DNA from 4 places in the Lysobacter sp. genome. Region 3 is predicted to be linked to each of the others. Evidence: predicted binding sites of a transcription regulator. Region 3 holds the regulator's gene; each other region holds the start of a gene.
What was found. Region 3 encodes FliA, which starts transcription of late flagellar genes. Its sites were predicted from a motif close to TAAAGTTTNNCNNNCNNNGGCCGATAA; they were not measured.
Positions count from the first base shown of each region.

Region 1 (8,728 bases), on a different contig from region 3:
CGCAGGCCGCGCTGGCGACGCTGGAGCGCCGCGGCGCGACGCAGCCGGGCCTGGGCCTGGCGCTGGGTCGCGCCCTGCACACCGTGCGCGAGATCTACGACTACGTGCTGATGGACTGCCCGCCGACGCTGGGCCTGCTGATGGTCAACGCGCTGGCCGCGGCCGATCGCCTGATCGTGCCGACCCAGACCGACCCGCTGGCCCTGCACGGCCTGGCCGACATGCTGCGCACCGCGGAGATGGTGGAGCGCTCGCGCCGCCGTCCGCTGCCGCGCCACGTGCTGCCGACGCTGTTCGACCGCCGCACCCGCACCGGCGTGCAGAGCCTTTACGAACTGCAGGACCGTTACGGAGACCGCGTCTGGCCGCACGCCGTGCCGATGGACACGCGCCTGCGCGACGCCGCCGCACTGGTGCGCGCCGAACCGCCGGACGGCCGCGGCGTGGACATGTACCGCCGCGCGCTGAAGTGGCTGCTGGAAACCGAAGCCGCCGGCGACCAGCGTCGCGAGGCCGCCTGAGTGGCCCGCGCCTTGCATCGCGTGTCGTGCACCTGCCGGTGACGACGCAGGACTGATCGGATTCCCCCATGAACCAACCGGCCATCGACGCCTATCTCGACGAACTGCTCGACCTGACCGTCGAAACGGTGGCGCCTGCGCCGGTCGCGGCCAACGCGCCCGCAGTCGAACCGATCGCAGCGAAGGTAGAGATCCCGCCGGAACTGCTGGCCGAACTGGACTCGGATCCGCTGTTCGCCGGGCAACCGGCGACGCACGCACCGGTCGAAGCCGGCATCGAAGCAGCCGTTGCCGAAGTGCCGTCCGCGGCTGCCGCCGTCGAGATTCCGGCAGACCTGCTGGCCGAACTCGACTCCGACCCGCTGTTCGCCGCGCAGGCACCGCAGGCCGCGTCGGCGGCGCCGGCGATCTCGGCCGATCTGCTGGCGGAACTGGACTCGGATCCGTTGTTCGGCACTGCGCCGACGCCCACGCCTGCAGCCTCCGCGGCCATCCCGCACGACCTGCTGGCCGAACTCGATTCGGACCCGCTCTTCGCCGCCGCACTCACGCCCACGCCGGCAGCCTCCACGGCCATCCCGCACGACCTGCTGGCCGAACTCGATTCGGACCCGTTGTTCGGCGCCGCGACGGAAGCGCCGAAGCCAGCCGCTCCACACCCGGCACCGGTCGTTGCGCAGCCGCCTGCCGCGCCGGTCGCGAGGCCCGTTGCCGCGGCGCCGGTTGCCGCCAAGACGACCGGCCTGCGGCCGATGGACCTCACGCCGCCGGCGCTACCGCCGTCGGTCACCACCACGCATCGCTGGTTGCGCGTGGCCGTCGGCCTGGACAGCTACGCCGTCGAACTGCTGCGCGTGCAGGAAGTCGGCCGCACCGCGCCCATCGTCGCCATGCGCGGCGCCGCGCCGTCGGTACTCGGCGCGATGAACCTGCGCGGCCGCATCGTCCCAGTGTTCGACCTGGGCCTGTGGCTGGGCACCGGCGCGGTGGTTCCGGACGAGCGCGCGCGCATCGTCGTGGTGGAACGCGACAACGAGCTCATCGGCGCACTGGTCTCCGCGGTGGACGACGTGGTGACGCTGGGCCCGGAACGCATCGAACCCCCGCTGATGGCCAGCCCGTCGCGTGCCATCGTCGGCGTCGCCCGCGTCACCGCCAAGCCGACGGTGCTGCTGGATGCGAATGCCCTGTTCGGGTGAGAAGCGAATCCTCCCCGACCCTCCTTTTCCAAAGGAGGGAGCACAGCGTGGATTTCGACAACGCAACCGGCTGCTGCATGCCCCCGCTCACTCCGGTTCTCCCCCTTTGGAAAAGGGGGGACACAGGGGGATTCGCTCCACCGCCCAAAGCAAATCCTCCCCGGCCCTCCTTTTCCAAAGGAGGGAGCACAGCGTGGATTCCGACAACGCATCCCGCTGCTGCATGCCCCCGCTCACTCCGGTTCTCCCCCTTTGGAAAAGGGGGACACAGGGAGATTGGCTTCATCGCCCAAAGCAAATCCTCCCCCGGCCCTCCTTTCCAAAGGAGGGAGCACAGCGTGGATTCCGATAACGCAACCGGCTGCTGCATGCCCCGCTCACCCGGCGGTTCTCCCCCTTTGGAAAAGGGGGATACAGGGGGATTCGCTCTCCGCTCAAGTCCTCCCGTCCTGCGCCGTTATCCCAAACGAATGACCACGGCCGCACGAACGCCATGAACGCACTGCCACTTCCCGCCGACCTCGGCATCGAACACGTCAGCGACCTGCAGGCCGCGCTGCGTGCGCACCTGGACGACGCCGAACCGCTCTCGCTGTCCGGCGACCGCGTCGAGCGCGTCCACACCGCGGGCCTGCAGATGCTGCATGCCTTCGTGCGCGAACGCGCCGCGCTGGGCCGCAAGACCGTCGTCACTGACGCCTCGCCGGTGCTCGCCGACGCGGCCCGCCAGCTCGCGATCGCCTGCAGCCTCGGCGTCGACGTTCCGTCGGCGGCCTGACCGCATCCCTTCCAACCACCTCAATCAGAAGCCGCCACGATGTCCAAGAACCTGCTGATCGTCGACGACTCCACCTCCATGCGGCAGATGGTCGCCTTCGCCCTGACCGGCGGCGGCTTCAACGTGCGCGAAGCCGAGGACGGCCAGGCCGCGCTCGACGTCGCCAAGACCCAGCGCTTCGATGCGGTGGTGACCGACGTGAACATGCCGCGCATGGACGGAATCGAGCTGATCCGCCAGCTGCGCCAGCTGCCCGACTATCGCTTCACGCCGTTGCTGATGCTCACCACCGAATCCGGCGGCGACAAGAAGGCCGAGGGCAAGGCCGCCGGTGCGACCGGTTGGCTGGTCAAGCCGTTCGACCCGGAACAGCTGCTGGCGACCGTCCGCAAGGTTCTTGGCTGAGGCCAGGGGAGAGTGGAGAGGAGTGAGAAACGCGTCAGAGCATCTCTGCTGACGTCACTCCACTCCTGACCTCTTCCCGCTTTCGCTCCCTCTCTCCTCACTTCTCTCCACTCTCCACTCGCCCATGGACATCACCCGCTTCCACGCCGCGTTCTTCGAGGAAAGCCGCGAAAACCTGGACGCCATGGAAGCGGGCCTGCTCGCGATGGAATCCGGTTCGGCCGACGGCGAGACCATCAACGTCGTCTTCCGCGCCGCGCACTCCATCAAGGGCGGTGCGGCCACGTTCGGCTTCACCGCCATCAGCGAGCTGACCCACCAGCTGGAAACACTGCTGGACGAAGCCCGCAGCGGCCGCCGCCAGCTCGACGCCGGCGCGATCGGTGCGTTGCTGGTAGCAGGCGATTCGCTGCGCGGCCTGCTGGGCGCGGCCGAGCACGGCGACCCGATCGACGAGGCCGGCCTCAAGCGTGCGCACGACGGATTGGCGAAAATGATGGGCCGTGAGCCTTCGGCCACTGCCAGCCAGCCCGCCGCCGCGAGCCAGCCCGCCACCGGCCAGTGGCGCATCGGTTTCAAGCCGGCGCCGTCGATGTTCCTCAGCGGCAACGACCCGCTGCGCATCCTGCGCGAGCTGGGCAGCCACGGCGAACTGGGCGTCACCTGCCTGGACAACACGCTGCCGGCGTTCTCCGAACTGGACCCGTACGAGGCCTACCTCGCGTGGGACCTGATGCTGCCCGGCAGCGTGCCGCGCAGCGCCATCGACGAAGCCTTCGCATGGGTCGAGGACCAGTGCGAACTGGCGATCGAGGCCATTCCCGCCACGTCCGCCGTCGCGCCGCCGCCTGCACCGCTGCCCGCCGGCGAGCACGCCGACAACGTGGTCGCGCTGGAAACGCGCGGCGACGCGCGCAAGAGCGCCGGCAACGACAACGCCGACACGTCCATCCGCGTAGCGGTCAACAAGGTCGACGCACTGATCAACCTGGTGGGCGAACTGGTCATCACCCAGGCCATGCTGCGCCAGCGCTCCACGCAGCTGGACCCGGTCGCCAACGAGCTGCTGCTGTCGGGCCTGGAACAGTTGGATCGCAACACCCGCGACCTGCAGGAAGCGGTGATGGGCGTGCGCATGCTGCCGGTGGAGTTCGCCTTCAGCCGCTTCCCGCGCATGGTCCGCGACCTGGCCGCGCGCCTGGACAAGAAGGTCCGCCTGCGCACCAGCGGTGAAGCCACCGAGCTGGACAAGGGCGTGATCGAGAAGATCGTCGATCCGCTGGTGCACCTGGTGCGCAACGCCATCGATCACGGTCTGGAAATGCCGGCCGAGCGCCGCGCCGCGGGCAAGGACGAGACCGGCACCATCAGCCTCAACGCGCAGCACCAGGGCGGCCATATCGTCATCGAGATCAGCGACGACGGCCGCGGCCTGGACCGCGACCGCATCCTGCGCAAGGCCGCCGAACGCGGCCTGCCGATCGGCGACAACCCGACCGACGCGCAGGTGTGGGACCTGGTGTTCCACCCGGGCTTCTCCACCGCCGAACAGCTCACCGACCTGTCCGGCCGCGGCGTCGGCATGGACGTGGTGAAGAAGAACATCGCCGCGCTGGGTGGCCAGGTGGAAATCCGTTCGAAGAAGAACGCCGGCACCACCGTGTCGATCCGACTGCCGCTGACGCTGGCGATCCTGGACGGCATGACGGTGTCGGTGGGCGGCGAAGTGTTCATCCTGCCGCTCAACGCGGTGGTCGAATCGCTGCAGCCCGCCACCGGCGACGTGCGCACCATCGCCGGCGATGCGCGCGTGCTGCGCGTGCGCGAGGACTACCTGCCGCTGCTCGACCTGGCCCGCCAGTACGGGCTGTCCAGCGCCACGCGCAACGACGCCAGCGGCAACACGGCGATCGCGGTGGTGGTGGAAGCCGACGGCCAGCGCCTGTCGCTGGAAGTCGACGAACTGCTCGGCCAGCAGCAGGTGGTGGTGAAGAACCTCGAAGCCAACTACCGCCGCGTGCAGGGAATTTCCGGCGCGACCATCCTCGGCGACGGCCGCGTCGCCCTGATCGTCGACGTCGGCGGCCTGGTGCAGGCGCAGCGGATGCCGGCAGCGGCGTAACAGGCAGACAGAAACATGAGCCCTCCCCCTGCTTGCAGGAGGAGGTCGGGAGGGGGTCGTGAGGCGCGAAGCGCCGAGCGTGGCCGCAGTGGACTTCAACCCTCCCCAACCCTCCCCTGCAACCGCAGGAGAGGGAGCAGAAGCAGAACGAGACGACGAGAACCGACATGAACCACGACACCACCACCATCGAATCGGCCGACGAATACCTGACCTTCGCCCTGGGCGAAGAGGAATACGGCGTGGAGATCCTGAAGGTCCAGGAGATCCGCGGCTACGACACCGTGACCCGCCTGCCCGACGCACCGGACTACATCAAGGGCGTGATCAACCTGCGCGGCACCATCGTGCCGGTCATCGACATGCGCCTGAAGTTCCGCCTGGCCAAGGCCGAGTACAACGCGCTGACGGTGATGATCGTGCTGAACGTCGCCGACCGTGTCGTCGGCATGGTGGTGGACAGCGTGTCCGACGTGGTGCGCCTGGACGCCGAGCAGATCCGGCCGGTGCCGGAAATCGGCGCGACCATCGACCGCCAGTTCATCACCGGCATCGGCACGCACGGCGAACGCATGCTGATCCTGCTGGAAATCGAGCGCCTGATGACCAGCGCCGAGATGGGCCTGGTGGCGCACGCACACGCCGCCTGACCGCTCGTCCGGCTTCGCGCTCCACGCCTCACCACGTTCCAAGCCAGCTGGGCGCCGCTCCTCCGGGAAGGCGTCCGTGCAAGCCGCGTTGCAAAGTCCCACCCAAGGTCCGCCGTCCCCTGGGCGATCTTCCGTGAGTCCCCAAATCAACGCAGTACCAGCGCCGTGCGGATTGCACGGCGCGTCGATTTGAGCCACAAGGAAACGAGGATCCGACGATGACCATTGCTGCCACGCAGCCGTTCGTTGCTGCACCCGCTCCGCAAAGCACGCCGTCGCTGTGGCGACGCATCCAGGCACTGTTCCGCTCCGCTCAAACGCCCTCGCCCGCCGCGAACGCGCGACTGGCCGACCTGGAAGGCCAGGTCGCCGCCATCCACCGCGTGCAGGCGGTGATCGAGTTCGATCTCGACGGCACTATCCTGCACGCCAACGAGAACTTCCTGCAGACGATGGGTTACCGGCTGGACGAGATCCAGGGCCGGCACCATCGGATGTTCACCGATCCGGCTTACGCGCAAGGCGACGAGTACCGCGCGTCCTGGGCCAAGCTGGCGCGTGGCGAGTTCGACGCCGGCCAGTACCGGCGCGTCGGCAAGAACGGTCGCGAGGTGTGGATCCAGGCCTCGTACAACCCCGTGTTCGATTCGATGGGGCGCGCGCGCAAGGTGGTGAAGTTCGCCACCGACATCACCGCGCAGAAGATGCAGGCCGCGGACTTCGCCGGGCAGCTGGCGGCGATCAGCAAGTCGCAGGCGGTGATCGAGTTCGACCTCACCGGACGCATCCTTTCGGCCAACGAGAACTTCCTCGCCACGATGGGCTACACGCTGGAGGAAGTGCGCGACCGGCACCATTCGATGTTCGCCGAGGAGGACTACCGCCGCAGCGCCGGATATCACGAATTCTGGGCCAAGCTCGGACGCGGCGAATACGATGCGGGCGTCTACCGGCGCCTGGGCAAGGACGGCCGCGAGGTGTGGATCCAGGCCTCGTACAACCCGATCTACGACATGAACGGCCGCCCGTTCAAGGTGGTCAAGTACGCCACCGACATCACGGCGCAGGTACGCGACACGCAGGCGCTGCAGCACGCCGTGGCACAGACGCGCGAAGTCGTCGGCGCCGCGCGCGATGGCGACCTCACCCGTCGCATCGACACCGCGGGGCAGACCGGTTCCATCGCGGAACTGTGCGCCGGCATCAACGCGCTGGTCGAGACCATGGCCGGCATCCTCGGCCAGATCAAGGTGGCCGCCGACACCATCGGCATGGGCGCGCGCGAGATTGCCTCGGGCAACAGCGACCTGTCGCAGCGCACCGAATCGCAGGCGGCCTCGCTGGAGGAAACCGCAACGTCGATGTCCGTGCTGACCGGCACGGTGCGACAGACCGCAGACAACGCGCGCCAGGCCAGCGAACTGGCCACCGGGGCGACGCGCGTGGCCGCACGCGGTGGCGACGCGGTTCACCAGGTCGTGTCCACGATGACGCGCATCAGCGAGTCGTCGAAGAAGATCGCCGACATCATCGGCGTGATCGACTCCATCGCGTTCCAGACCAATATCCTGGCGCTCAACGCCGCGGTGGAAGCCGCCCGCGCCGGCGAACAGGGCCGCGGCTTCGCGGTGGTCGCCAGCGAAGTGCGCACCCTGGCGCAACGTTCGGCCAGCGCCGCAAAGGAGATCCGCCAGCTGATCGGCGACTCGGTGGAATCCGTAGGCACCGGCACCCGCATGGTGGAAGACGCCGGCCGCACGATGGACGAGATCGTCGCCAGCGTGAAGCGCGTGGCCGACCTCGTCACCGGCATCAGCGCCGCCGCGCTTGAGCAGAGCTCCGGCATCGAGCAGATCAACCAGGCCGTCGCGCAGATGGACGAAAGCACGCAGCAGAACGCGGCCCTGGTCGAAGAAGCCTCCGCCGCCGCGCGCAGCATGGACGAGCAGGCGGCGCAGCTGATGAAGACCGTCTCGGCGTTCCGCCTTGTAGCGCATGCGCCGTTGCGTGCGGTAGCGACGGTCTGATCCGTAATCCTGCGCAGGCGACGCACCACGGCCCTGCATGCCCTGCCCACTCAACAGCTCGTCGACCCCTACGAGCGCGGGACGGGGCCAGCTGCACGCCTCTGCTCTTAGGTCGTCATCCCGGCGAAAGCCGGGATCCATCTTGCCGTCGCTCTTAGCTCGTCATTCCCGCGAAGGCGGGAATCCAGGGCCTTTTCACGCTTTCTCGATGCGATGGAGCAACAACAGCCAAAGCGGCGGACACGCGAGCGATGAAGCATAAAAGTCCATGGATTCCCGCCTTCGCGAGGACGATGAGCAGCAGCAATTGCCAACGAGCCTCCAAAACGCAACCCACTTTGCACTTCCTGTTTGCTGAACAGGCGCTACACCAAAAGTCGACCTCCAACAATCGCAAACGCAGCCGATATGGAAAGCAAGACGCACGCCGCGTCGAGTACTTCTGGTGCCTTCCATGCCGACCGCAACTTCGCTGTTCCGTTTCTCCTCCCTGACGCTGCGCGCCAAGTTCACCTGGATGATCGCCGTGCTCGCGCTCGGGCTCATCGCGCTCACCGGCATTGCCGTGCAGCGCAACTACTCCAGCCAGATCGACTTCGAGCGCGCCCGCCTGCATCAGCGCGTCGCCGCCGCCATGACCGTGGTGCAGCGGTACGCCGACATGGCGAAGGCCGGCACGCTGCCCGAAGACGTCGCCAAGCGCGAAGCGCTGAAGGTCATCGGCACGCTGCGCAGCAAGGACGGCACCGATTACCTGTGGATCAACGACGAGCATCCGCGGATGCTGATGCACCCGCATCAGACCAACCTGGTCGGCAAGGACCTGACCGATTTCATCAGCGCCGACAACAAGCGCATCTTCGTCGAGATGGTGAAGACCGCGCGCGACGGCGGCGGCTTCGTCGACTACGAGTGGCCCAAGCCCGGCGTGGAAGGTCCGGTGCTGAAGATCTCCTACGTCGCCCGCCAGCCGCAATGGGGTTGGGTCGTGGGCAGCGGCGAATACACCGACGACATCGCGGCGCG
Region 1 is NZ_DASRTS010000064.1:304-9,031, forward strand. It holds gene VFE83_RS16895 (ParA family protein) at 1-521, shown strand, start outside; gene VFE83_RS16900 (chemotaxis protein CheW) at 590-1,720, shown strand; gene VFE83_RS16905 (STAS domain-containing protein) at 2,214-2,498, shown strand; gene VFE83_RS16910 (response regulator) at 2,538-2,903, shown strand; gene VFE83_RS16915 (chemotaxis protein CheA) at 3,028-5,025, shown strand; gene VFE83_RS16920 (chemotaxis protein CheW) at 5,193-5,675, shown strand; gene VFE83_RS16925 (methyl-accepting chemotaxis protein) at 5,894-7,702, shown strand; gene VFE83_RS16930 (methyl-accepting chemotaxis protein) at 8,157-8,728, shown strand, end outside.
Region 1: VFE83_RS16905 (STAS domain-containing protein) is a predicted target of FliA. The motif match lies at 2,155-2,181, and genes of this name have one in related genera.

Region 2 (7,295 bases), on a different contig from region 3:
CGCGGTTGAGCGGCGTCGGGCGGTCGTAGATCAGCAGCTGCTTCATGGCTTCCCCCTGTTCGATCGGCAAACGGGGGCCATGTACGCGCATGCGTACTCCCCCTGTATCTGGTTTACCGGCAAAAGCGGACCGGCCCTATCACGCCGGTTCCGCTTCCGTGGAGGGCCTCACCCTTTGCGGGAGGTCTCTGGCGCGCCCATGCCCAGGCCCTGCTCGAGCGCCTGCAAGCGCTGCAGGGGTTCGGCGCCGTCAGCCAGCGCGTGCCGCAACGGTGCCTGCGCCAGTTCGACCTGCCGTCGCGCCTCGTCGGTACGACCGGCGGCACGCAGCGATTCGGCATACGGCACGCGCCAGCGCGCGGTGGTGACCTGGCCGGCCCCGACCTGCTGGCTGGTGCGCTCCACGACCTGTCCCCACAGGTCCTGCGCCTGCACCCATTGGCCACGCCGCTGGGCCAGCTCCGCACGCATCGTCAGGCGGCGCGTCGCCAGGTTGGGCGATTCCTCCGGCAACACCGGCGTGCGCTCCAGCAGCGCCTGCGCGGCGTCGTACTGCCCGTCGCGCAGGTGCCACTCGACCACGCCCAGCATCGCGATCACCAGCTCCGGCGTCGGCTTGTCGGACCTGCGCTGCCACTGCGCCAGGTTCTGCTCCAGCACCGGGCGGGATTCGCGCAACTGTCCGCTGCGCATCATCAGCCGCGCCAGGTTGCCTTCGGCGCGCAGCACGCTGCGGTCGTCGGGCGGAAGATGGGAACGGCGGATCTCCAGCGAACGCCGGAAGGCCGTCTCGGCCTGGGCCAGCTCGCCGCGCGATTCCAGCAGCGTGGCGAGGTTGTTGAGGCTGATGGCGTATTCCATGGTGTCGTCGCCGCCCGACTCGGCCGCCACTTCCAGCGAACGCCGGTAGTTGGGCAACGCCTCGCCGTACTCGCCCATGTCCTGCAGCGTGCTGGCCAGTTCGCTGTACACCGTGGCCATGTCGTCGCCGCGGTCGTCGTAGACGGCGCGCGCCAGTTCGACGTTCTCGCGCAGCACCCTGGCCGCTTCCGCGTGCCGGCCCTGCGCGTTGAGCGCGCTGGCCAGCCCGAGCTGCGCATGCACGATGCCCAGCGTGCGCGTGCCATGCCGGCGGCGCAGCGCCAGCACGTCGTAGTACATCTGCTCGGCCAGCTTGTACTGGCCCTGCTCGCGATAGGCCATCGCCAGGTTCTGCAGGGTCACGCCGACGCTGTCGTGGCCGGCACCCAGCTTCGCGCGGCGCAGCTCCAGCGACTTCTTCAGCGCCTCGACGGCCTGGTCGGGCTCGCCCTGCGCGACCAGCGCGATGCCCAGCGAGTTGTACGAATCGGCGATGGCTAGCGCATCGCCACCGTTTTGTTCGCGCAGTTCCAGCGAGCGCCGGCCGACCGCGACCGCCTCGTCGCCGCGCTTGCTGTTGGCCTGCAGCACCGAGAGTTCGCTCAGCACGGCGGCCGCCTCTTCAGGCGCATCCAGCGCCAGGAGTTCGTCGGCCGCCTGCTTCATCAGCGGCTCGGCGCGGCTGGTTTCGCCGAGGTTCTTGTAGGCCATGCCGATCACGGCGCGCTGCCGCGCGAGCAACTCCGGCGAATCCGCCAGTTCCGGCAGCTGTTCCGCACCGCGGTCGAGCACGTCGCGCGCAGTCAGCACCTGCGCACCGCGTGCGCCGCGCGCCTTCGGGTCGGCCGCGGCGAACGCCTTCACCAGCAGGTCGCTGACCTTGCGCGCAACCTGCGCTTCCTGTTCGGCACGCTGGCGCGCTTCGCTCAGTTGCCACACGAACGCGACGCACAGCGCGATCACGCCCGCCGCCGCAATGCCCTCGCGCCAGCGGCGCGCCAGCAGGCGCGAGAGCCGGTAACCGGCGCTGCGTGGACGCGCCAGCACCGGCCGCCGATCCAGGTGACGCTGCAGGTCGTCCGAGAACGCTTCGACCGAGGCGTAACGCTGCGCCGGATCGGCGTGGCAGGCCTTCAGGACGATCGCATCGAGATCGCCTTGCAACTGCCTGCGCCACGGTGTCTCCGGCGGCGCGAGCGCGCTGGGCGGCAGTGCACCGCCCTGCGAAGGCGCGCGTGCCGCGACCAGGCGGCACAGCAGCGCGCCTAGGCCATACACGTCCGCGGCGACGCCGATGCGTTCGCCGGCGAGCTGCTCGGGACTGGCATAGCCGGCGGTGCCGTAACCCGCCGCGCCGTCCTCGCCGTGCTCGGCCAGCAGCCGCGCGATGCCGAAGTCCAGCAGTACCGGTTCGCCGTCCCCGCGCACCAGCACGTTGCCGGGCTTGAGGTCGCAGTGCACCACCAGTTGCCGGTGCGCGGCCGACACCGCCGCGCACACGCGCTGGAACAACTGCAGCCGCGCGCGCAGGCCCAGCCGGTTGCGGTCGCAGTATTCGTCCAGCGGCAGGCCGTCGACGTATTCCATGACCAGGTACGGCTGGCCGGTCGGCGTGGTGCCGCCGTCGTACAGGCGCGCGATGCCCGGATGCTGCAGGCTCGCCAGGATCTGCCGTTCCGCGGCCAGGCGCCGCGCGGCGACGGGGCCGGCGAACCCGCGCAGCAGCTTGATCGCCACGCGCTGCTGGAAAAGCCCGTCGGCGCGCTCTGCCACGTACACCGTGCCCATGCCGCCGCTGGCCAGGCACTCGCCCAGGCGCCAGCCGTCCAGCCGGTCGCCGGGCTGCAGCTGCGCATCGGGCATGCCCGCCAGCAGCGTCGCGACCGGGCCGGACACGCGCTGCAGCTGCACGGTCTGCGCATCCAGCAGCGCCATCACCTCGTCGATGACGACCTGGTCGCCGGTCATGCCGCGCAATGTGGGTTCCCAGCGCGACGGCGGCAGTTCGCACACCGCGTCGAAGAGTTCCCGGATTTCCTGCCAGCGCTCTGCGTCCATCGCCCTCCCCCGGGCCGTGCCGCTCAAGCCGTCGTGCTCAAGCCAGTTCCCTGTTCAACCACGCCTTGGCGAACCGCAGGTCGCGATCCACCGTCGGCACCGATACGCCGATCACTGCGGCGATCTCCTCGCGGTCCATGCCGCCGAAGTACGCCATCTCGATCACCCGCGCCGAACGCGAATCCATCTCCGCCAGTTTCTCGAGCGTGCGATGCAGTTCCAGCACGTCGAACTCCACCGCCACGCCTTCGTGCTCGGCATGCGAGAGCGTCAGCAGCTCGACATCGCCACCGCGCTTGGCCGAAGCCATCGCACGCGCGTAATCCACCAGTACCGCCCGCATCTTCAGCGCCGCCACGGCGAAGAAGTGCGCGCGGTCGTTCCACTCCACGTTGCGGCCCATCAGGCGCAACACGGCCTCGTTGATCAGCGAGGTCGGCTGCAGCGTGTGCTGCGCGTTGCTGCGCAGGCGCGCCACGGCGATCTCGTGCAGCGTCTCGTAGACGAGCTCGAACAGCGGGCCGAGCGCCTCCTGGTCGCCCCCGCTCCAACTGCGCAACAGTCGAGTAATTTCCTGGCTCACGTCAGGAACCTGATGGCGTGTGGTGGTGTGACCGCCGTCTCACCCCCGGCGGTCACGCGATGTTACCGAAATCGGCGGTCCGCGCGTTAAGCGGTCGCTTCACGACGTACTGCGTCATTGGCGCCATCGCGTCGCGAGCTTGCGCCAGCATCGGCAAAACGGCGGCGAATGGCGTATCTCAGGCGCGCAGCCCGGGACGCGATGCTCGCCGGCGGATCCATAACGCCAGCACGCCCGTCACGATGGCCAGCGCGCCCAGGCCATAGGCGACGTACAGCAACCTTGCGCCCGCCTGGCAATACGCCTCCGCGGCCGCGAGCGACGAGGGACCGCACTGGCCGAACCGCAGGCTCGCGGTCGTCAGCGCCGACAGGCCGACCCACACGGCCGCGATGGCCGCACCGACGCACACGATGGCGCTGATGAAGAATGCGCGGGGTGGGCGCATGCGTTTCACGTGATCGTCTCCGCGACGACGTCTTCCCGCTCGCAATGACACTTGAGCGCGGGCAGCGTCATGTCCCAGTGGAAATCCATGTGGCCGCGCACCGCTTCGTCGTGCAGCCGGCGCAATGTGAGGTCTAGCCGCGTGCCACCGCCATCGGGCGTCAGCGCGAATTCGATCACCACGTGGTTTTCCGGCACGTCGCCCAGCGCGCGTTTCGACAGCGAACTGTAGTGCGTGTACTGCAGGCGTAGCGCAGGTTCGAACGCTTCCACCACGCCGTGGTTTTCGAAACGCAGGCGCCCGTGCAGCACGCCGCGAAACACGATGGGACCACCGATGCGCCAGTCGGTGATCACTTCCAGCGGTTCGTCCGAGGTCCACGCGGCGATCGCGGCCGGGTCGATCAGCGCGCGCCACACGCGTTGCGGCAGTGCGTCGATGTGCACGCGCTTGTGCAGCTCCGATGCGGCGGCGGGATGCACTAGCAGGAGATCAGCCACGCTGCAGGATTGCCTTGAGCGTGGCGTGTTCGATCGGGACCGAGGTGTGTTCGTGCACGATCTTCCAGTCCTCGCCGTGGCGCCGTAGCGCGAGCGTCATGCGGTTGGTCAGCCAGCGCAGGCGTTCGCCCTGCGGCGAGAACGCGGCGAAAGTGACGAAGGCATGGCCGACGACGAGATCGGCCGTGTCGACGCTGGCGACCTGGTCGAACTCCACCGCCACGCGTTCCTCGCCCAGCGAGCCGAACCAGTCGGCCACCAGCTTGTGCCAGGCCTCGCGGCCGCGCAGCGACCACGCCCCCCAGGTGTCGAAGACGGACACGTCCTCGTCGTACAGCGACACCAGCGCGGCGGCGTCCTTCGCATGCACCGCCTCGCGGTAGCGCTGCAACGCCAGCTGGAAAACCTCCTGCGGATCGGTCATGACGGCCTCGACGCGCGCGTGGGAGACCGATGGTTCGACAGCGCCCGGTCGGCGTCAACCCGCATGGCCGCGCGCGGACTGCCGCATGGCGGGACGGCGCGTTAAGCTCGCGCACCGCGGCACGAGGCCGCATGCCCGGAACCCCATGCATGGCCGCCCGCATCGCACGCACGCTGACCGTCGCGCTTGTCCTCGCGCTGCAGGCACAGGCGGGGTTCGCGCAGACGCGGCCGTTGCCGCCGGGCACGCAGGAGATGGCGGAGAGCGCCGCGCAGGCGTTGCTGCAGGTGCGCGATGACGGCGCGGAGCTGTCCTGCGCCAGGGCCGTGGAGAACGCGCACGGGGGCCTGGACACCATGCTGGAGGTCGGCCGCAGGAACATTGACGACGGCTACCTGCGCCGCGCCGATTTCGAGGCCACCGCGAAGACCCTGACCCAATTACGCGGGCAACTCTCGCTCGGCGACTGCCAGACGGCCGGTGGAGAGAAGCAGGCCTTCTATCGCTGCATGTCCAGCGACTACAACCACGTCATGGCCTGCGCGACGCGGCACAGCTTCTGAGCGCAGCCGCCACAGCGGACCCCTGAAACGAAGAACGCGCCACGGGGGCGCGTTCTTCGCATGCAGCTGGCGATCCGGGATTACAGCGAGAAGTCCAGGCGCACCTTGCCCTTGCCGCCGCCCGGAGCGAACTCCCACTGCTTCACGGCGCGCACGGCCGACTGCTCGAACACGCGGGCAGGCTTGGCGTTGACGACCGAGACGCTGGCGACCTTGCCGGCCGGGTCCACGGTGAATTCGACTTCGACGAAGCCCTGGGTACCGGCGCGGGCGGCTTCCGGCGGGTACTGCGGCTCGACGCGCTTGGTCGGCTTGAGGTCGGCCGAGGCCGGCGCGGCGAAGGACAGGGCCAGCACGGCCAGGCCGGCGGCGAGGATGAGCGAGTGGCGCATGGGGAAGCTCCTTGGGTGGACGTGTCAGCCCCTACATCGGCCGCCCCCGGCGAACCTTGAGGGGCCCGTTTGCATTCGTTCACCTAAAGTTTCGTCCCGCCCCGCCGATGCACCGGTTGTCGACCCGAAAGGGCCCGTTTGCAATCGCGAGGCATCATGTCCAACCGTCCCTCTTCCCTGCTGGACCGTTTTCTCGCCCCCGCCACCCGACTGATGGAGCAGTTGCGCTTCAACCAGAAGGCGATGGTCATCGGGGCTGCATTCATGCTGACCTGCGGCGTACTGGCCGGCATCCTGGTCGTGCGCTCCAACGCCGAGATCGACGCCGCCCGCGCCCAGCGCAGCGCGGTGGTCGGGCTGGGCCACCTGCACCGCGCCATGCTGGGCGTGCAGCAGCACGAGCAACTGGTCGTACGCAAGTTCGCCAAGGACGACGTGTCCGACCAGGCGATCGAGCAGTCCACCGCTCAGGTGAACCGCGAACTCGACGCGCTGGCCGCCTGGCAGCGTTCGCAGCTGTCGGACTCGACCATTCCGGCCGCGCTGCAGGGCGCGCGTGAAGCATGGGGCAAGGCCACCGGCGAACAGGCCGACTCCGCGGCCGCCTCGACCGCCCACGCCGTTGCCGTCCGCAAGCTGGGCGACATCCACGCGCTGATCGCCGACGAGACCGGCCTGGCGCAGGCGCAGAACGCGCCGGTGCTGTACATGGGCCGCACCGCCACGGTGTGGGTGCCCACGCTGGCCGAGTACACCGCACAGCAGAGCGCCACCGCGCTGCGCGTGCTGGGCGACGGCGCCATCTGGGTGGACGACCGCACCGGCCTGGCCGTGTCGCGCAACATGCAGGACTACGTGCGCACGCGATCGGAAGTGGAGATCAAGGACGCCGAGGAAGAATTGCCGGCGCTCACCGACTCCATCGGCAAGCCGTTCCGCAAGGCGCTGGACGCCGTCGCGAAACAGAACGCCGACATCCAGAAACACGTACTGGACGCCGAGACGCCGGTGCTGCCGGTGAAGGTGATGGCCGCACGCGTGGAAGCCACCCGCCTGGCCCTGGCCGCCGCGCTGTCGGCCGCCAACGCCTCGCTCGACCACGCCGCGAGCGCCGAGATCAGCCGCCTGCAGCAGCGCACCGCGCTGACGCTGGGCATCTGCGTGCTGATCCTGGCGATCGCCGCGTACCTGTTCCTGGGCTTCAGCCGCAGCACGCGCGCCGCCCTGCGCCAGGTGCAGGACGCCTCGGACCTGTTGGCCCGCGGTGAATTCCCCGATGCCGTGCGCGTGGACAGCCGCGACGAGGTCCGCGACATCGCACGTGGCCTGGAGCGCGCCATCAACACGCTGCGCAACTTCGCCGGTGCGCAGCGCGACCTGTTCGAAGCGCACCAGGCCGGCGAGATCGACCGCCGCCTGCGCAGCGAGGATTTCCCGGGCGCCTACGGCCAGATGGCCGGCGAGGT
Region 2 is NZ_DASRTS010000064.1:31,555-38,849, forward strand. It holds gene VFE83_RS16950 (SapC family protein) at 1-46, opposite strand, end outside; gene VFE83_RS16955 (serine/threonine-protein kinase) at 169-2,919, opposite strand; gene VFE83_RS16960 (ECF-type sigma factor) at 2,957-3,502, opposite strand; gene VFE83_RS16965 (hypothetical protein) at 3,681-3,950, opposite strand; gene VFE83_RS16970 (SRPBCC domain-containing protein) at 3,956-4,450, opposite strand; gene VFE83_RS16975 (YybH family protein) at 4,443-4,874, opposite strand; gene VFE83_RS16980 (hypothetical protein) at 5,024-5,437, shown strand; gene VFE83_RS16985 (energy transducer TonB) at 5,518-5,829, opposite strand; gene VFE83_RS16990 (methyl-accepting chemotaxis protein) at 5,986-7,295, shown strand, end outside.
Region 2: VFE83_RS16990 (methyl-accepting chemotaxis protein) is a predicted target of FliA. The motif match lies at 5,914-5,940, and genes of this name have one in related genera.

Region 3 (6,366 bases):
GACCGCGGTGGGATTGGGCACGGCGACGCCGCTGGCGAACAGGATGTCGCTGCGGATCTCCACCTCGAGGAAGTTGTAGCTGCGCCGCACCGTCACCAGCTTGCGCCTGACCAGTTCCGACAGCGCGTCCTGGATGCGGCGGCCGAGCGAATGCAGCTGCTGGTGGCGGGCGTCTTCCGCTTCGCCGGGTTGTTCGGCGGTGCCCTGCTGGTTGGCGCCGAAGGTCGGCATGTCCAGCACCTGCTTCATGCGTGGTGAAGCAATGGGCGTGGACGAGGACGGGCCTGACTTGGAACCCGGCGTGACCAGCGACGGCCGGTCGAACGCGGAGCCGCGCAGCTGGTGCATGCCCAGCTGGATCGGCGTGACCGTGCGCGGCGGACCACCGAACGCGGACGACAGTGCATCGGCCAGCACGCGGTACTTGCCCTCGTTGATCGAGGAGATCGCGTACATCACCACGAAGAAGGCCAGCAGCAGCGTGATCAGGTCGCCATAGGGGATCGCCCACGCCTCGTGGTTGGCGTGCTCCTCGTGCTGGTGGCGGCGACGTGAGGCCATGGCTGCGCGTCCGTCAGACCACGAAACCGTTGAGTCGCGCTTCGATGTTGCGCGGGTTCTCGCCCTGGGCGATGGCGATGAGGCCTTCGATGATCATCTCGCGCTCGTCGGCCTGCTGGTTGATCAGGCCCTTGAGCTTGGACGCCATCGGCAGCAGCGCCAGGTTGGCCGCGCCGATGCCGTAGATGGTCGCGGTGAACGCCGCGGCGATGCCGTGGCCCAGCTTGCTGGGATCGGCGAGGTTCTTCATCACCGCCATCAGGCCCAGCACCGCGCCGATGATGCCCAGCGTCGGCGAGTAGATGCCCATGCCCTCGAACACCTTGGCCGCGGCCAGGTCGCGCTGCGACTGGCCGTGCAGTTCGATCTCCAGCATCTGCCGGATCGATTCGGGCTCGACGCCGTCGACGACCATCTGCAGGCCCTTGCGCAGGAACGGATCGTCCAGCGCCTGCACTTCCGGCTCCAGGCCCAGCAGGCCCTGGCGGCGCGCGACGGTGCTCCATTCGACCAGGCGCGCGATCATCGCCGGACGGTCCTGCACCGGCGGACGGAACACCCAGCGCACGATGCTCATGGCGCGCTTGAACGTCGCCATCGGCGTCTGCAGCAGGATCGCGGCGACGGTGCCCAGGATCACGATGACGAACGCCGCCGGCGACCACAGGCCGGACAGGCCGGCACCCTTGAGGATGCTGCCGCCGACCAGGGCAACCAGTGCAAGCACGACACCGATGAGGCTGAGTCTGTCCATCGTGGGGAAGGCGTCCGTAAGGTGAGTTCGTCATTCCCGCGAAAGCGGGAATCCAGTGCCTTCGTGCGGCTTGGCCTCGAGTCGCTGGACCCCGCCTGCGCGGGATGACGGCTTCGTTTCTTTTTGTTCGGTCGTCAGTCTTAACGGTCCCTCGCCGCGGGACTTGAGCCCCGCAGTCCGGTTCTGAGCAGTGCATCGACATCCAGGATCAGCGCCATGCGGCCGTCGCCGACCAGGCTGGCGCCGGCGTATCCGGCCAGTCCGCGCAGCGTGCGCGGCAGCGCCTTGATGACGACTTCCTCACGACCGCGCACGCGGTCGACGGTGAGGCAGAAGCGTTGTTCGCCCGACTGCAGCACCACGCAGGTGGTGGCCGCGCCGGCAATCGGCGGCAGGCCCAGCCAGGTGCGCAGGTCGATCAGCGGCAGCGGTTCGTCGCGCAGGTCCAGCATGCTCTGGCCGTCGACCCACAGCGCTTCGACGCGCTCGTGCGCCAGCACCTCGACCACGCGCACCAGTGGCAGTGCGTACACGTCGTCGTCCAGTTCGATCAGCAGCGTCGGCAGGATCGCCAGCGTCAGCGGCACGCGAATGATGAAGCGCGAACCACGGCCGACCTCGGACTGGATCTGCACCTGTCCGGACAGTTCGCGGATCTTCGACTGCACCACGTCCATGCCGACGCCGCGGCCGGACAGGTCGCTGACCTCGGTGCGCGTGGAAAAGCCCGGCGCGAAGATCAGGTGCAGGCATTCGTCGGCCGACAGGCGCGCGGCCGCGTCGCTGTCGATGACGCCCTTGTTGACCGCGCTGCGGCGGATCTTCTCCGGATCGATGCCGGCGCCGTCGTCGCTGACCTCGATGGAGACGTGGTCGCCTTCCTGCTGCGCGGAAAGGCGCACGGTGCCCTGTTCGGACTTGCCGGCGGCGCGGCGCGCGGCGGGCGATTCGATGCCGTGGTCGATGGCGTTGCGCACCAGGTGCACCAGCGGATCGGCCAGCGCTTCGACCAGGTTGCGGTCCAGTTCGGTCTCGGCGCCGATGATCTCCAACTCGACCGACTTCGACACTTGGCGCGCGACGTCGCGCGCCAGCTTCGGGAATCGTGCGAACACGCGGCCGACCGGCTGCATGCGCACCATCATCACCGCCGACTGCAGGCGCGAGGTGGCCACGTCCAGCGCGGTCACCGCGCGGTCCAGGTCCTCGTCGCGCAGGCGCGGGCGGATCGTCTTGAGGCGGTTGCGTGCCAGCACCAGTTCGCCGACCAGGTCGACCATCGCGTCCAGCCGGCGCACGTCCACGCGCACGGTGGCGTCCGCTGCTTCCGGGGCGTTCGCGCCTTTTGCTGCTCCCCCTGCTCGCGGGTTGGGAGGCGGTGGGGCTTTCGGTGGTTGCGAGGCGGCCGGCGCGCTGGACCCCGACGACAACGTCGGCATCTGCGTCACGAAACCCTTGGCGCCGTCGCGCAGCGACTTCAGCAGCGACGCCGGCGCGTGCGGGAGTTCCTCGCCGTTGGCCACGCAGTCGAGCATGTCGATCACCAGGTCCACGGCCTGCTGCGCGCCGTCGAACGCGGCCGCGTCCATCGGCACGGTGCCGTCGCGCGCGACGTTGAGGCGGTCTTCCACCGCGTGGCAGATCTCCACCATCGGCGCGAAGTCGAGGAAGCCCGCGCCGCCCTTGATGGTGTGGAAGCCGCGGAACACCGTGTTGAGGCAGTCGCGATCGGTCGGCGCGTGTTCCAGCGCGACCATCTGCTCACCGAGCTGGTCGAGGATCTCGCGCGCCTCGATCAGGAAGTCGGCGGCGATGTCGTTGGCGATGGCGCTCATGGATGTCGTTAAACCCTTGCAGAAGCCTTCTTCGACGCGGAGGCACGCAGAGGGACACAGTTGGTGCGTGCCAACAGGCTCGCGCCGCGTTGCCGTATCGCAGACGCATTCGCTTTGTCCGTGTTCATCAGCGTGTTTCTGTGTCGAGCCATCGGCGTCAAAGCTCCCGCGTCAAAGCCCGAGTGACGACAGCAGTTCGTTCGCGTCGTCCTGCGTCGCCGGTGCCGGATCGACGCCGGCCACGGACGGGCCGTAGCCGCGGTTGTTGTTGAGGTGTAGCGGCTGCGTGCCGGTGTCGGCCACTTCGCCCAGGCCGGCGTGCACGGCGCGGACCAGGTCCACCACGCGGCGGATGATCTGCCCGGTGAGGTCCTGGTAGCCCTGCGCGGCGGTCATCTCCGACATGCGGCTGCGGATCGCGGCGATGGTGGCGGCCTGTTCCTCGGCGGCGGCGTCGGGCAGGGTGCCCAGCAGCGTGGCGCATTCCTGGATCAGGTCCAGCGTGCGGTGGCTGGCGTCCTCGCTCACCTGCACGACGTGCTCGAGCCGCGCGCAGGCTTCCGGCAGCGAGCCGGTGGAGGCGATGTCGCCGTTGCCCAGCGCGCCTTCCAGTTCGCGCGCCAGCTTCGCCAGGCCCTGCACCAGCGGCTGGCTGCGCCACTGGATCAGCGCGTCGACGTTGCTGCGCCAGCCAGCCAGATCGTCGTGCTCCAGCGCCCACAGCGCCGCATGCAGACGGGCGATCACGGCCTGCCGGTCCTGCGGTGCAGGAACGTCGATCACGCGGCCGCTCCCAGGCGCTCGAACACCTTGGTGAGCTTGTCTTCCAGCGTGGCCGCGGTGAACGGCTTGATCACGTAGCCGTTCACGCCGGCCTGCGCGGCTTCGATGATCTGCTCGCGCTTGGCTTCGGCGGTGACCATGAGCACCGGGATCTTCGCCAGCGACGCATCGGCGCGGATGGCCTTGAGCAGGTCGATGCCGGCCATGCCGGGCATGTTCCAGTCGGTGACCACCAGGTCGTACGGCGCCTTCTTCAGTTCGATCAGCGCGGTGCTGCCGTCGTCGGCCTCGGCGGTGTTGTGAAAGCCCAGGTCGTTGAGCAGGTTCTTGACGATGCGACGCATGGTCGAGAAGTCGTCGACGATGAGGATGCGGATGTTCTTGTCCATGTGGGCTGGCTCTGGTGCGAAGAATGGATCAGGAGGTTGGACTCCCTCCCCTGCCTGCAGGGGAGGGCTGGGGAGGAGTGCCTTGTGACCGGCGCCTGCGCGCCGCGTACCTCCTCCCAACCTCCCCCTGCAAGCAGGGGGAGGAGCAAAAGCAAAATCAGTCAGTAGCCATCGTCGTCATCGCTGTCGTTGGCCCCGCGCCATTCGCCCAGGCGGGAGCGCAGTCGCAACATCGCCTGGCCGTGGATCTGGCACACGCGCGATTCGCTGACGTTGAGCACGGCGCCGATCTCGCGCAGGTTCAGTTCCTGCTCGTAGTACAGCGACAGCACCAGCTGCTCGCGCTCGGGCAGGCCGCCGATGGCGTCGCCGAGCGCTTCGCGGAACGCGACCTGCTCGAACTCGCGCGCAGGCGAGGTGCCGGCGTGGCGCGCCAGGTGCGGTTCGCCGTCGTGTTCGTCCAGGTGCGCTTCCAGGCTGATCAGCTGGCCGCGCGCGGCGTCCTCGAGCATGCGGTGGTATTCGTCCAGCGGCACGTTCATCGCGCCGGCCACTTCCTGCGCGCTGGCGGCACGACCGGTGCGCTGCTCGACCTCGCGCGTGGCGGCCACCACGTCGCGATAGCGGCGGTGCACCGAGCGCGGCACCCAGTCGCCACGGCGGATCTCGTCGATCATCGAACCGCGGATGCGGATCGAGGCGTAGGTCTCGAACGAGGCGCCCTGGTCGGCGTCGTAGCTGCGCGACGCTTCGATCAGCCCCATCATGCCGGCCTGGATCAGGTCGTCCACCTCCACGCTCGCCGGCAGGCGTGCGGCCAGGTGGTGGGCGATGCGCCGCACCAGGTCCGAGTGCTGGGAGATGACCTCGTTGGCCGCCGAGCGCTGGACCTCCCGGTACTGGGCTGCGCCTTTCATGCGGCCACCCCGCGCTGCTTGAGAATGCGCTCGAGGAAGAACTCGACGCCGCCACGCGGTTCGGTCGGCGCCTGCCAGCGTGCGGTGCGGCGCGCGATCTCGGTGATCGCCAGCGCGGCCGGGCTGGACGGGTAGGCCTTCACCACCGGTTGCTGGCGCTGCACCGACAGGCGCAGCCAGTCGTCCTGCGGCACGCAGCCCAGGTAGTTCAGCGAGACATCGGCGAGGAACTTCTCGCACACGCGGGTCAGCTTTTCGTACAGCACGCGGCCCTCGTTGGGGTCGCGCACCATGTTGGCCACCACCTGGATGCGGTCCACGCCGCGCTCGCGCGACAGCACCTTGATCAGTGCGTAGGCGTCGGTGATCGAGGCCGGTTCGTCACAGACCACCACCACGGTGTCCTGCGCGGCCTGGCAGAAGGTCAGCACGCCGTCGGTGATGCCGGCGGCGGTATCGACCACCATGATGTCCAGCTCGCGTTCCAGTTCGGAGAACACGTTGACCAGGCCGACATGCTCGGCCGGGGCCAGCTCGGCCATGTGCCGGCGGCCGGAAGCGGCCGGGACGACCAGCACGCCGTTCGGGCCTTCGACGATGACGTCGTCCAGCGAGCAGCGGCCGGCCACCAGGTCGGCCAGCGTAAAGGTGGGGTTCAAGCCCAGGATCACGTCGATGTTGGCCAGGCCCAGGTCGGCGTCCAGCAGCAGCGTGCGCTTGCCCATGCCCGCCAGCGCCACAGCCAGGTTGGCCGAGACGTTGGTCTTGCCCACGCCGCCCTTGCCGCCGGTCACCGCGATGGTGCGCACAGGGCCGAGCGGCTCGCTGCGGGTGGCCGACAGCGGGAAGGTCTTGGTCAGCTTGGCGTACTCACGCGACGGCATGGTTCAACTCCGGGTTGCAGGGCATATCGGCCGCTCGGCGCAAATCTTCAAGGCGAAGTACGAGATTGGCTGCACTGGCCCTATGCAGGTCCTCCGGGACGTCCTGGCCATCGGTCACCCAGGTGATCGGCAGGGCGTGGTCCACCGCCACCGACAGGGCGTTGCCGAAGCGGCCGGTCTCGTCCAGCTTGCTCAGCACCAGGCCCTGCAGGTTTGCCGCACCGAAGCGGCGCACCACCTCGT
Region 3 is NZ_DASRTS010000050.1:649-7,014, forward strand. It holds gene motD (flagellar motor protein MotD) at 1-561, opposite strand, end outside; gene VFE83_RS13895 (flagellar motor protein) at 575-1,315, opposite strand; gene VFE83_RS13900 (chemotaxis protein CheA) at 1,456-3,150, opposite strand; gene VFE83_RS13905 (protein phosphatase CheZ) at 3,322-3,933, opposite strand; gene cheY (chemotaxis response regulator CheY) at 3,930-4,322, opposite strand; gene VFE83_RS13915 (RNA polymerase sigma factor FliA) at 4,484-5,239, opposite strand; gene VFE83_RS13920 (MinD/ParA family ATP-binding protein) at 5,236-6,123, opposite strand; partial or broken gene VFE83_RS13925 (flagellar biosynthesis protein FlhF) at 6,110-6,366, opposite strand, start outside.

Region 4 (8,728 bases), on a different contig from region 3:
CGCTGAACCAGCTGATGGCCACCGCCGAGGAAGGCCTGCACGAAGTCGGCACGCTGCTGGCTGCCGTCGCCGACGGCGACCTCAACCGCCGCGTCGAGGTGGAACTGCCGGGCCAGTTCGGCCGCTTGGCCGGCGATGCCAACCGCACCGTGGACCAGCTGGCGCAGATCGTCGGCCAGATCCGCCAGGGTTCGGACGCGATCAGCAGCGCCGCCGCGGAAATCGCCGCGGGCAACAGCGACCTGTCGCAGCGCACCGAGCAGCAGGCCGCGTCGCTGGAAGAAACCGCCTCGTCGATGGAAGAGTTGACCAGCACGGTGCGCCAGAACGCCGACAACGCACGCCAAGCCAACCAGCTGGCGCAGAGCGCGGCCGAAGTCGCCGGCCAGGGCGGTACGGTGGTGGGCGAAGTCGTCGAGACGATGAATGCCATCAACGCCTCTTCCAAGAAGATCGCCGACATCATCGGCGTGATCGATGGCATCGCGTTCCAGACCAACATCCTGGCGCTGAACGCCGCGGTGGAAGCCGCGCGCGCCGGCGAGCAGGGCCGCGGCTTCGCGGTGGTCGCCGCCGAAGTGCGCTCGCTCGCGCAGCGTTCGGCCAATGCCGCCAAGGAGATCAAGCAGCTGATCACCGACTCGGTCACCAAGGTCGAGGAAGGCAGCGAGCTGGTCGACCAGGCCGGCAAGACGATGAACGAGATCGTGACCAGCGTGAAGAAGGTCACCGACATCATCGCCGACATCTCCGCCGCATCGCAGGAGCAGAGCTCGGGCATCGAGCAGGTCAACAACGCGATCACGCAAATGGACGAAGGCACGCAGCAGAACGCCGCGCTGGTCGAGCAGGCCTCGGCCGCTGCGCGCAGCCTGGAGCAGCAGTCCGAGCAGCTGGTGCAGACGGTCGCGGTGTTCCGCCTGGCGCATGCGGCGCAGGCCGCACGCGTCGCCGCCGATGTCATCGAGATGCCAGCCGCCGTGAAGCCGGGCCGTGCATCGAAGGCCCCCGCCGCCAAGCCCGCTCCAGCGCCGCGAAAGGTGCGCGCCACCGCCGCGGCCAACAGCGCCGAGCCGGACTGGCAGGAGTTCTGATGCACCGCCCTCTTCTCTTTCGAAGAGGGCTGCTTCACGTAGTCGACGATTGGTTCGCCTGAAGCCCCTCTCCCACCGGGAGAGGGGTTGGGGTGAGGGTCGGGGCGCGCTCTCGACAAACCGCCATCGGCTCTGGCGACGGCTGAGGGTCGGGAGGGGGCGGAAAGCGCGACAGCGCCGGGTTCGCCGCGAAGTAGCCGCCATTCGTAGGAGCCAGCTTGCTGGCGACCGCCCGCGTGGGCATGTCGCCAGCAAGCTGGCTCCTACGTTATCCACCCCTCCGGTGCAGTGCGCTCTCAAGCACTCAGCGCCGCAGCCTCAAAGCTTCCGCCCTCCTTGCCGATAACGAGGGCAACACCGGACCGGACGAGCAGTACCCATGCGTGCAACGCGCAGCCACGACGAACGCGAATTCACCTTCGACGAACGCGACTTCCGACGTGTCTGCCGGATGATCCGCGACCGCGCCGGCATCCACCTGCATCCGCACAAGCGCGACATGGTGTACAGCCGCCTCGCGCGCCGCGTGCGCGCGCTGGGCATGGAGAAGTTCGGCGCCTACCTCGACCACGTCGAGGCCGATCCCGACGCCGAGCTGCAGGGCTTCATCAACGCGCTCACCACCAACCTCACTTCTTTCTTCCGCGAGTCGCACCATTTCGACGCGCTGGCCGACCACCTGCGCACGCGCGGTCGCGACGGCGTGCGCATCTGGTGCAACGCCGCGTCGACCGGCGAGGAGCCGTATTCACTCGCGATCACCGCCTGCGAAGCGTTCGGCACGCTGACGCCTCCGGTGCGCATCCTGGCTACCGACATCGACACCAACGTGCTGCACACCGCGGCGCGCGGCGTGTATCCGGTCGAGCGCGTGAACACGCTGTCGCTGCAGCGGCGCAAGCAGTTCTTCCAGCGCGGCAGCGGCGCCAATGCCGGCCTGTGCCGGGTCAAGCCGGAGCTGCAGGCCATGATCGAGTTCCGCCCGCTCAACCTGCTGTCGGAGGACTACGGCCTGCGCGGCGGCTTCGATGCGGTGTTCTGCCGCAACGTGATGATCTATTTCGACAAGGCCACGCAGTACGAGGTGCTGCAGCGGGTGGTCCCGCTGATCGCACCCGACGGCCTCTTCTTCGCCGGACACTCGGAAAGCTTCGGTCATGCCCATGACCTGATCACTCCCTGCGGCCGAACGACCTATCGCCCCGCCTCAGGAGCGCGTGCATGACCGTCGCGTCACCCGCCGTCCGCAACAACATCGAAGCGGGCAGCTATTTCGACCCGGTCCTGCAGACCGAGGCGATCAAGCTGCTGCCCGCCGACTACCGCGTCACCGAACGTCCGATCGCGCTGGTCACGCTGCTGGGCTCGTGCGTGGCCGCGTGCCTGTACGACCCGATGCTGCAGGTCGGCGGCATGAACCACTTCATGCTGCCCGGCGGCGAGGCCGAGTCCGTATCGTCGCGCTACGGCGCGCACGCGATGGAACTGCTGATCAACGACCTGCTCAAGCGTGGCGCACGGCGCGCGCGCCTGCAGGCCAAGGTGTTCGGCGGCGGCAACGTGCTCAGCGGCTTCTACAGCGACCCCATAGGCACGCGCAACGCGTGCTTCGTGCTGGAGTACCTGGCCGCCGAGCGCATCCCGGTGATCGCGCAGGACCTGGGCGACATCCACCCGCGCAAGGTCTGCTTCTTCCCGCAGACCGGGCGCACCCTGGTCAAGCGCCTGCCGTCGGCCCGCAACGACGTCATCGTCGACGCCGAGCGCGCCTACTACGGCCGCCTGGCCCGCGAGCCCGCCGCAGGCAGCGTGGAGCTGTTCTGATGAATGCCGTGCGTGCCCCCCGCAACCGCATCAAGGTGCTGGTCGTCGACGACTCGGCGCTGGTGCGGCAACTGATGACGCAACTGCTGGAGGAGGATCCCGGCATCGAGGTCGTCGGCAGCGCCGCCGATCCGTACATCGCGCGCGACAAGATCAAGCAGCTCAACCCCGACGTGCTGACGCTGGACGTCGAGATGCCGCGCATGGACGGGCTCACTTTCCTGCGCAACCTGATGCGCCTGCGCCCGATGCCGGTGGTGATGGTGTCCACGCTGACCGAACACGGCGCGCAGGTAACGCTGGACGCGCTGTCGCTGGGCGCGGTGGACTTCATCGCCAAGCCCAAGCTGGACGTCGCGCGCGGCCTGACCGATTACGCCGGCCTGCTGGTGGAGAAGATCAAGCAGGCCGCCCGCGCCCGCGTGGTGGCCGCCGCACCGGCGCGCAGCGGCGACGCGCCACCGCCCGTGGTGGCCTATCGCACCACGCACCGGCTCATCGCCATCGGCGCCTCCACCGGCGGTACCGAGGCCATCCGCGAAGTGCTGGCGCAGATGCCGGCCGACGCGCCGGCGACGGTCATCGCCCAGCACATCCCGGGCGCGTTCAGCGCGCCCTTCGCCGAACGCCTGGACCGCCACAGCCGCATGACGGTGATCCACGTCGAGCGCGACCAGGAGCTGCTGCCCGGCCACGCCTACGTCGCCCCGGGCGGACGCCACCTACGCGTGTACCGCAGCGGCGCGCGCTGGCACGGACGGCTGGGCGACGACGATCCGGTGCGTCGCCACCGTCCCAGCGTGGACGCGCTGTTCGAATCCGTGGCCGAGCACGTCGGCAGCAACGCCAGTGCGGCGCTGCTGACCGGCATGGGCGACGACGGCGCGCGCGGCCTGCTGGCCCTGCGCAAGGCCGGCGCGGCCACGCTTGCGCAGGACGAGGCCAGCAGCGTGGTCTGGGGCATGCCCGGCGCCGCGGTCGCGCTGGGTGCGGCCCAGGACGTAGTGCCGCTGTCGCAGGTCGCGCAGAAGCTGCTGGCGGGTACGGCGCACGATTGAGGGGCGCACACAGGCGCGTTCGGCTTTTCGGTCCTCTGTCGTGATTCCCGCGAAGGCGGGGAATTCCTCTGTCCGACGCGTCATGCCCTGCGAATGCGTCGACGCCCGCAAGCATGGGCCCCGCCATCGCGGGATGACAACAACGAAAGCAACACCCTGCGGGATGTTTCGCCTGCCCGGGCACCACCGCTGTCGAAGAAAAGTCAAAAACGCGCTCTTCGTCACACACATGCAGCGCGCCGCAGATCAAGCGCATTTCACCTAAAGCACCGTCCCCGCCCGCCGTTATCTAAGTTGCCCCACTCCGGTGAGATCGATGATGGATTCCCGCGTACTGATTCGCCTTGCAGCGCCGCTGGCGCTCACTTCCCTGTTCGTTGTCGCCGAAGCGCTGGGCTGGCCGTCCGCCGTGCGCTGGGGCGCGCTGGTCGCGATGATCCTGGCCTGGCTGGGCTTTGCCTGGACGATGATGCGTCCCAGCGGCAGCGACGCCGCGATGCTGCGCGAACAGACCCGCCTGCTCGACGACCTGCGCAACTTCGTCAGCTCCGAAGTGCAGGGCTCGCGCGGCGAGATCGAGCGCACCCGCGTCCTGATCCGCGAGTCGGTGGCCAAGCTGGGCACCAGCTTCGAAGCGGTCAATCGCAAGTCGCGCGAGCAGAGCGAAGTGGTCTCGCGCATCATCGACCGCACCGACGGCGAACACGGCGGCGTCGACGTCTCGCGCTTCGCCGTGCAGGCCAGCCAGCAGATGGAACAACTGGTGGAAGCGCTGGAAGCCGTGAGCGGCCAGAGCACCACCACCGTCACCCACATCGACGCGATGGCCGAGCACCTGGACGGCATCTTCGCGCTGCTGGAAGACGTCAAGTCGATCGCCGACCAGACCAACCTGCTGGCGCTGAACGCCGCGATCGAGGCGGCGCGTGCCGGCGAGGCGGGCCGCGGCTTCGCGGTGGTGGCCGACGAGGTGCGCAACCTGTCCGAGCGCTCGACCGCCTTCAACGAGCAGATCCGCAAGCTGGCGCACAGCTCCAAGGACGCCATCGCCCGCGTCCGCGACACCGTCACCCAGATGGCCTCGCGCGACATGGACCGCTCCCGCGGTGCACGCGCCGAAGCCGCGGCGATGCTGGAGCGCGTGGACGGCATCAACCGCGGCCTGGGCAACGGCATGCGCGAGATCGCCGACTGCGGCCGCGCCATCGACGGTTCCGTCGCCGAAGCCGTGCGTTCGCTGCAGTTCGAGGACATCGCCACCCAGGCACTGGGCGCGGCCACCACGCACCTGGACCGCCTGAGCGCGATCAACCGCGAGGCCACCGCCCTGCACCAGCTGCTGCATCGCGCCGACCGCGCCGACGCCGAAGTGCGCCAGACCCTGCAGCAACTGGGCCAGCGGATCGCGGCGATGCGCACGGAATGGGAACGCCCTCCTCACAAGCCCGTGATGCAGCAGTCCATGGATGCTGGTAGCGTCGAACTCTTCTGATCCGGCAACCCATGGGATGAGCACGATCCCGCCATCGCCTCCGGTCGGCACCGCCGACCCGCAGGCCACCCCGAACGGGCGCGCAGACTTGCGCGCCCGTTTGCGTGGACGCAGCGGCCTCGTGCTGTGCCTGCTGATGGCCGCGGTCGCCGTGCTGTGGATGGCGCTGGCCGCACCGCGCGTCGCGCTGGAGCTGCGTCCGCTGTTCGGCGACGCCTCGCGCTGGGTGGCGTGCGCGCTGTCGGTGCCCATCGTCACCGCGATGCTGTTCCTGATGTTGCGCCGCAGTTGTTCCGACGCACGCGAGGCCGAGCTGACCGCGCACCTGCAACGCCAGCAGCAGGAGCTGCACGCGCTGGCCGGCCACCTGATCGAAGTGCAGGAGAAGGAACGCCGCACGCTTTCGCGCGAACTGCACGACGACATCGGCCAGGCGATCAGCGCCATCAAGATGGGCGCGACCTCGCTGGACGGCGAGGACGAAGCGGTGCGCCAGGAGATCGTCGGCGAGATCGTCGCCATGTGCGACCAGACCATCGGCAAGCTGCGCGACATCTCCACCCTGTTGCGCCCGCCGCAGCTGGACGCGCTGGGCCTGGTCGCGGCGCTGCGCTGGCAGTGCGAGCGCCTGTTCCGCAGCGGCCGGCCCGTGCTGGAACTCGACCTCACGGCACCAGCCGAACGCCCTGACCCCGCGGTCGAGCTGGCCTGCTTCCGCATCGCGCAGGAAGCGCTGACCAACGTGCTGCGCCACTCCGGCGCGACCCGCGTGACGGTCACGCTGGCGCCGCGCGACGAGGAGATCCTGCTGTCGGTGATCGACGACGGCCGCGGCCTCGATCCGGAGCGCCTCAATGGGCTGGGCCTGATCACCATGCGCGAACGCGCCCAGCAGCTGGGCGGCACGTTCGACATCGAAACCGTGGCCGACGCCGGCACGTGCGTGCGCGCATGCCTGCCGTTGCGTGCGCCCGCCTAGGCCACGGACTCGCTGGCCCGATCCCGTCTACCGTGGGAGACAGCTTGCTGGCGACTGGTTCTCGACGCAGAGAAACGCGGACGAGCGCGGAACAAGGGGCGTGCGACGTAGAAGCCAGCTTGCTGGCGACAGCGCGGCCCGGTCGCCAGCAAGCTGGCTTCTACGACAGCGCGCACGTGCTTGTCTGCGTTATCTGCGTCGAGAACTGCCGAATCTGCCAGGCCAGGCTTTCCGCCCACTCCACCTTCCATCGGGCGTGAGGCGCTTCCGAGTGGATTCCCGCCCCGCGGGAATGACGGCAGGACTACCGCTTCAATCCCGTTTCGCCCGCCACTGCGCCAGCAGCACCGCTGCGGCCGACGCGACGTTGAGGCTTTCCACCGCACCCGTGCCGGGAATCGACAGGCGCAGGTCGCAGGCCTGGGCGAGCTCACGATCCATGCCTTCGCCTTCCGCGCCCAGCACGTAGATCACGCGCGGCGGAAGCTTCGCGGCGAACAGGTCGCTGCCGCCCTGCACCACCGTCGCCGCCAGCGTGAAGCCGGCGCCGCGCAGTTGTGCGATGGCGTTGTCGTCGCGGCCCAGCCGCACCAGCGGCACGGCTTCGGCGCCACCTTCGGCCACGCGCGCGGCCGCGCCGGACAGCGACAGCGTCGAGTGCTTCGGCAACAGGATGGCCGACACACCGAAGTGCGCCGCCGAGCGCAGGATCGCACCGAAGTTGTGCGGATTGCCCACGCCGTCCAGCCAGATCGCGCATTGCGGTCCGGCGGGCAGGTCGCGCAGCCAGGTGGAAAGCGGCAACGGCTCATCGCGCAGCACGTCGGCCACGACGCCTTCGTGATGGCTGCTGGCGGCCAGCTTGTGCAGGTCCAGTTCGTCGACCACGCGGTAGCCGACACGGTTGGCCACGCACCACTTCAGCAGCGGCTGTAGCGCAGGAATGCGCGCCTCGCTCAGGTACAGCTTGCGCATCGCCTGCGGGCGCCGCTGGAACACCGCATTGATGGCGTTGAGCCCGTACAGGCGCAGCTCGGCGCCGCGACGCTCGCGCATCGCATGCGCGGCATCGTGCTCGTGTCCGTGCTCGTCCTCGTGCGGTCGCTGCACGCTGGCGGTGCGGTCGGCGAAACGCTCCTTGCGGCTGCGCACGTCGACCTTGCCCCACGGGCCTTCGCCGGCCGGACGCGGACCTCGCGGCGGGCGACCGGGTGGATCATGGCGCATCGGACAGACTCCTTCTCGCTCGGGCGAACACACGCAGGTCGTGCACTTCGCCAAACTTCATCACGGCGCAGCGTGCCACGCCTTCTTCTTCGAAACCGTTCTTCTGCAACACGCGCGCCGAGGCGGTGTTGAACGCGAACACACCGGCCTGCAGGCGATGCAGCGACAGCGACTGCATCGCCCACGGCGCGAACACCGCGACCGCCTTCGTCATCAGGCCGCGGCCCCACAGCGACGGCGTGAGCCAGTAGCCGAACTCGGCCGAATGGCTGCGCTCGCCGCGGCCCGGATGCGCGCCGATGCCGCCGCATGCCTCGCCGTCGACCTCGATGGCGAACACCGGGTCGGACAGGTCGACCACGTCGCCCGCGAGGAAGCGTTCACCGTCCTCGCGCGTGTACGGGTGCGGGAAGCGCGTGCTCAGCCCGCGCACGATGCGCGCGTCGTCGGCGTGGCGCACCAGCGCATCCAGGTCGTCGAGGCGCCACGGCCGCAGCACGAAGCCCTCGCCCGGCAGGCGTACCTGGCTGAAATCCCGGATGGCGGCAGCGACATTCATGCCGCACAGGGTAACCGCCGCCGGCCGGGAAGGCCGAACGGATATTCAGTTATAGCGCTGCTTCAGCAGCACGCGCGTGGTGCCTGCGGCCGTAGGAGCGAGCCTGCTCGCGACCCGCGCTCATAGCGTCGGTCGCCGGCAAGCCGGCTCCTACGCGAGGAGCGGAGGCAGCGCCTCAGCCCTCTCCCTGCAGCGACGCTGCCGACGTTGCCGTGCCGCCGTCCTGCTCGACCGGCTGCGCGCCGCGCCGGCCGCGCCAGAAGTCCGCATTGCGGATGCCCAGCGCGTCCGGGTCGAACACCGGATCCAGGCCCAGCTTCTTCTGCCGCTCGTAGTCGCGCAGCGCCAGCATGGCCGGCTTGGCCAGGATCAGGATGGCGACGATGTTGAGCCAGGCCATCAGGCCCACGCCGATGTCGCCCAGCGCCCACGCCTGCGTCGCGTTGTGGAATGCGCCGAAAACCACCATGAACATGATGCCCAGGCGCAGCAGCA
Region 4 is NZ_DASRTS010000064.1:39,116-47,843, forward strand. It holds gene VFE83_RS16990 (methyl-accepting chemotaxis protein) at 1-1,094, shown strand, start outside; gene VFE83_RS16995 (CheR family methyltransferase) at 1,474-2,319, shown strand; gene cheD (chemoreceptor glutamine deamidase CheD) at 2,316-2,918, shown strand; gene VFE83_RS17005 (chemotaxis response regulator protein-glutamate methylesterase) at 2,918-3,976, shown strand; gene VFE83_RS17010 (methyl-accepting chemotaxis protein) at 4,296-5,468, shown strand; gene VFE83_RS17015 (sensor histidine kinase) at 5,485-6,447, shown strand; gene VFE83_RS17020 (TrmH family RNA methyltransferase) at 6,760-7,674, opposite strand; gene VFE83_RS17025 (GNAT family protein) at 7,664-8,233, opposite strand; gene VFE83_RS17030 (alanine/glycine:cation symporter family protein) at 8,409-8,728, opposite strand, start outside.
Region 4: VFE83_RS16995 (CheR family methyltransferase) is a predicted target of FliA. The motif match lies at 1,414-1,440, and genes of this name have one in related genera.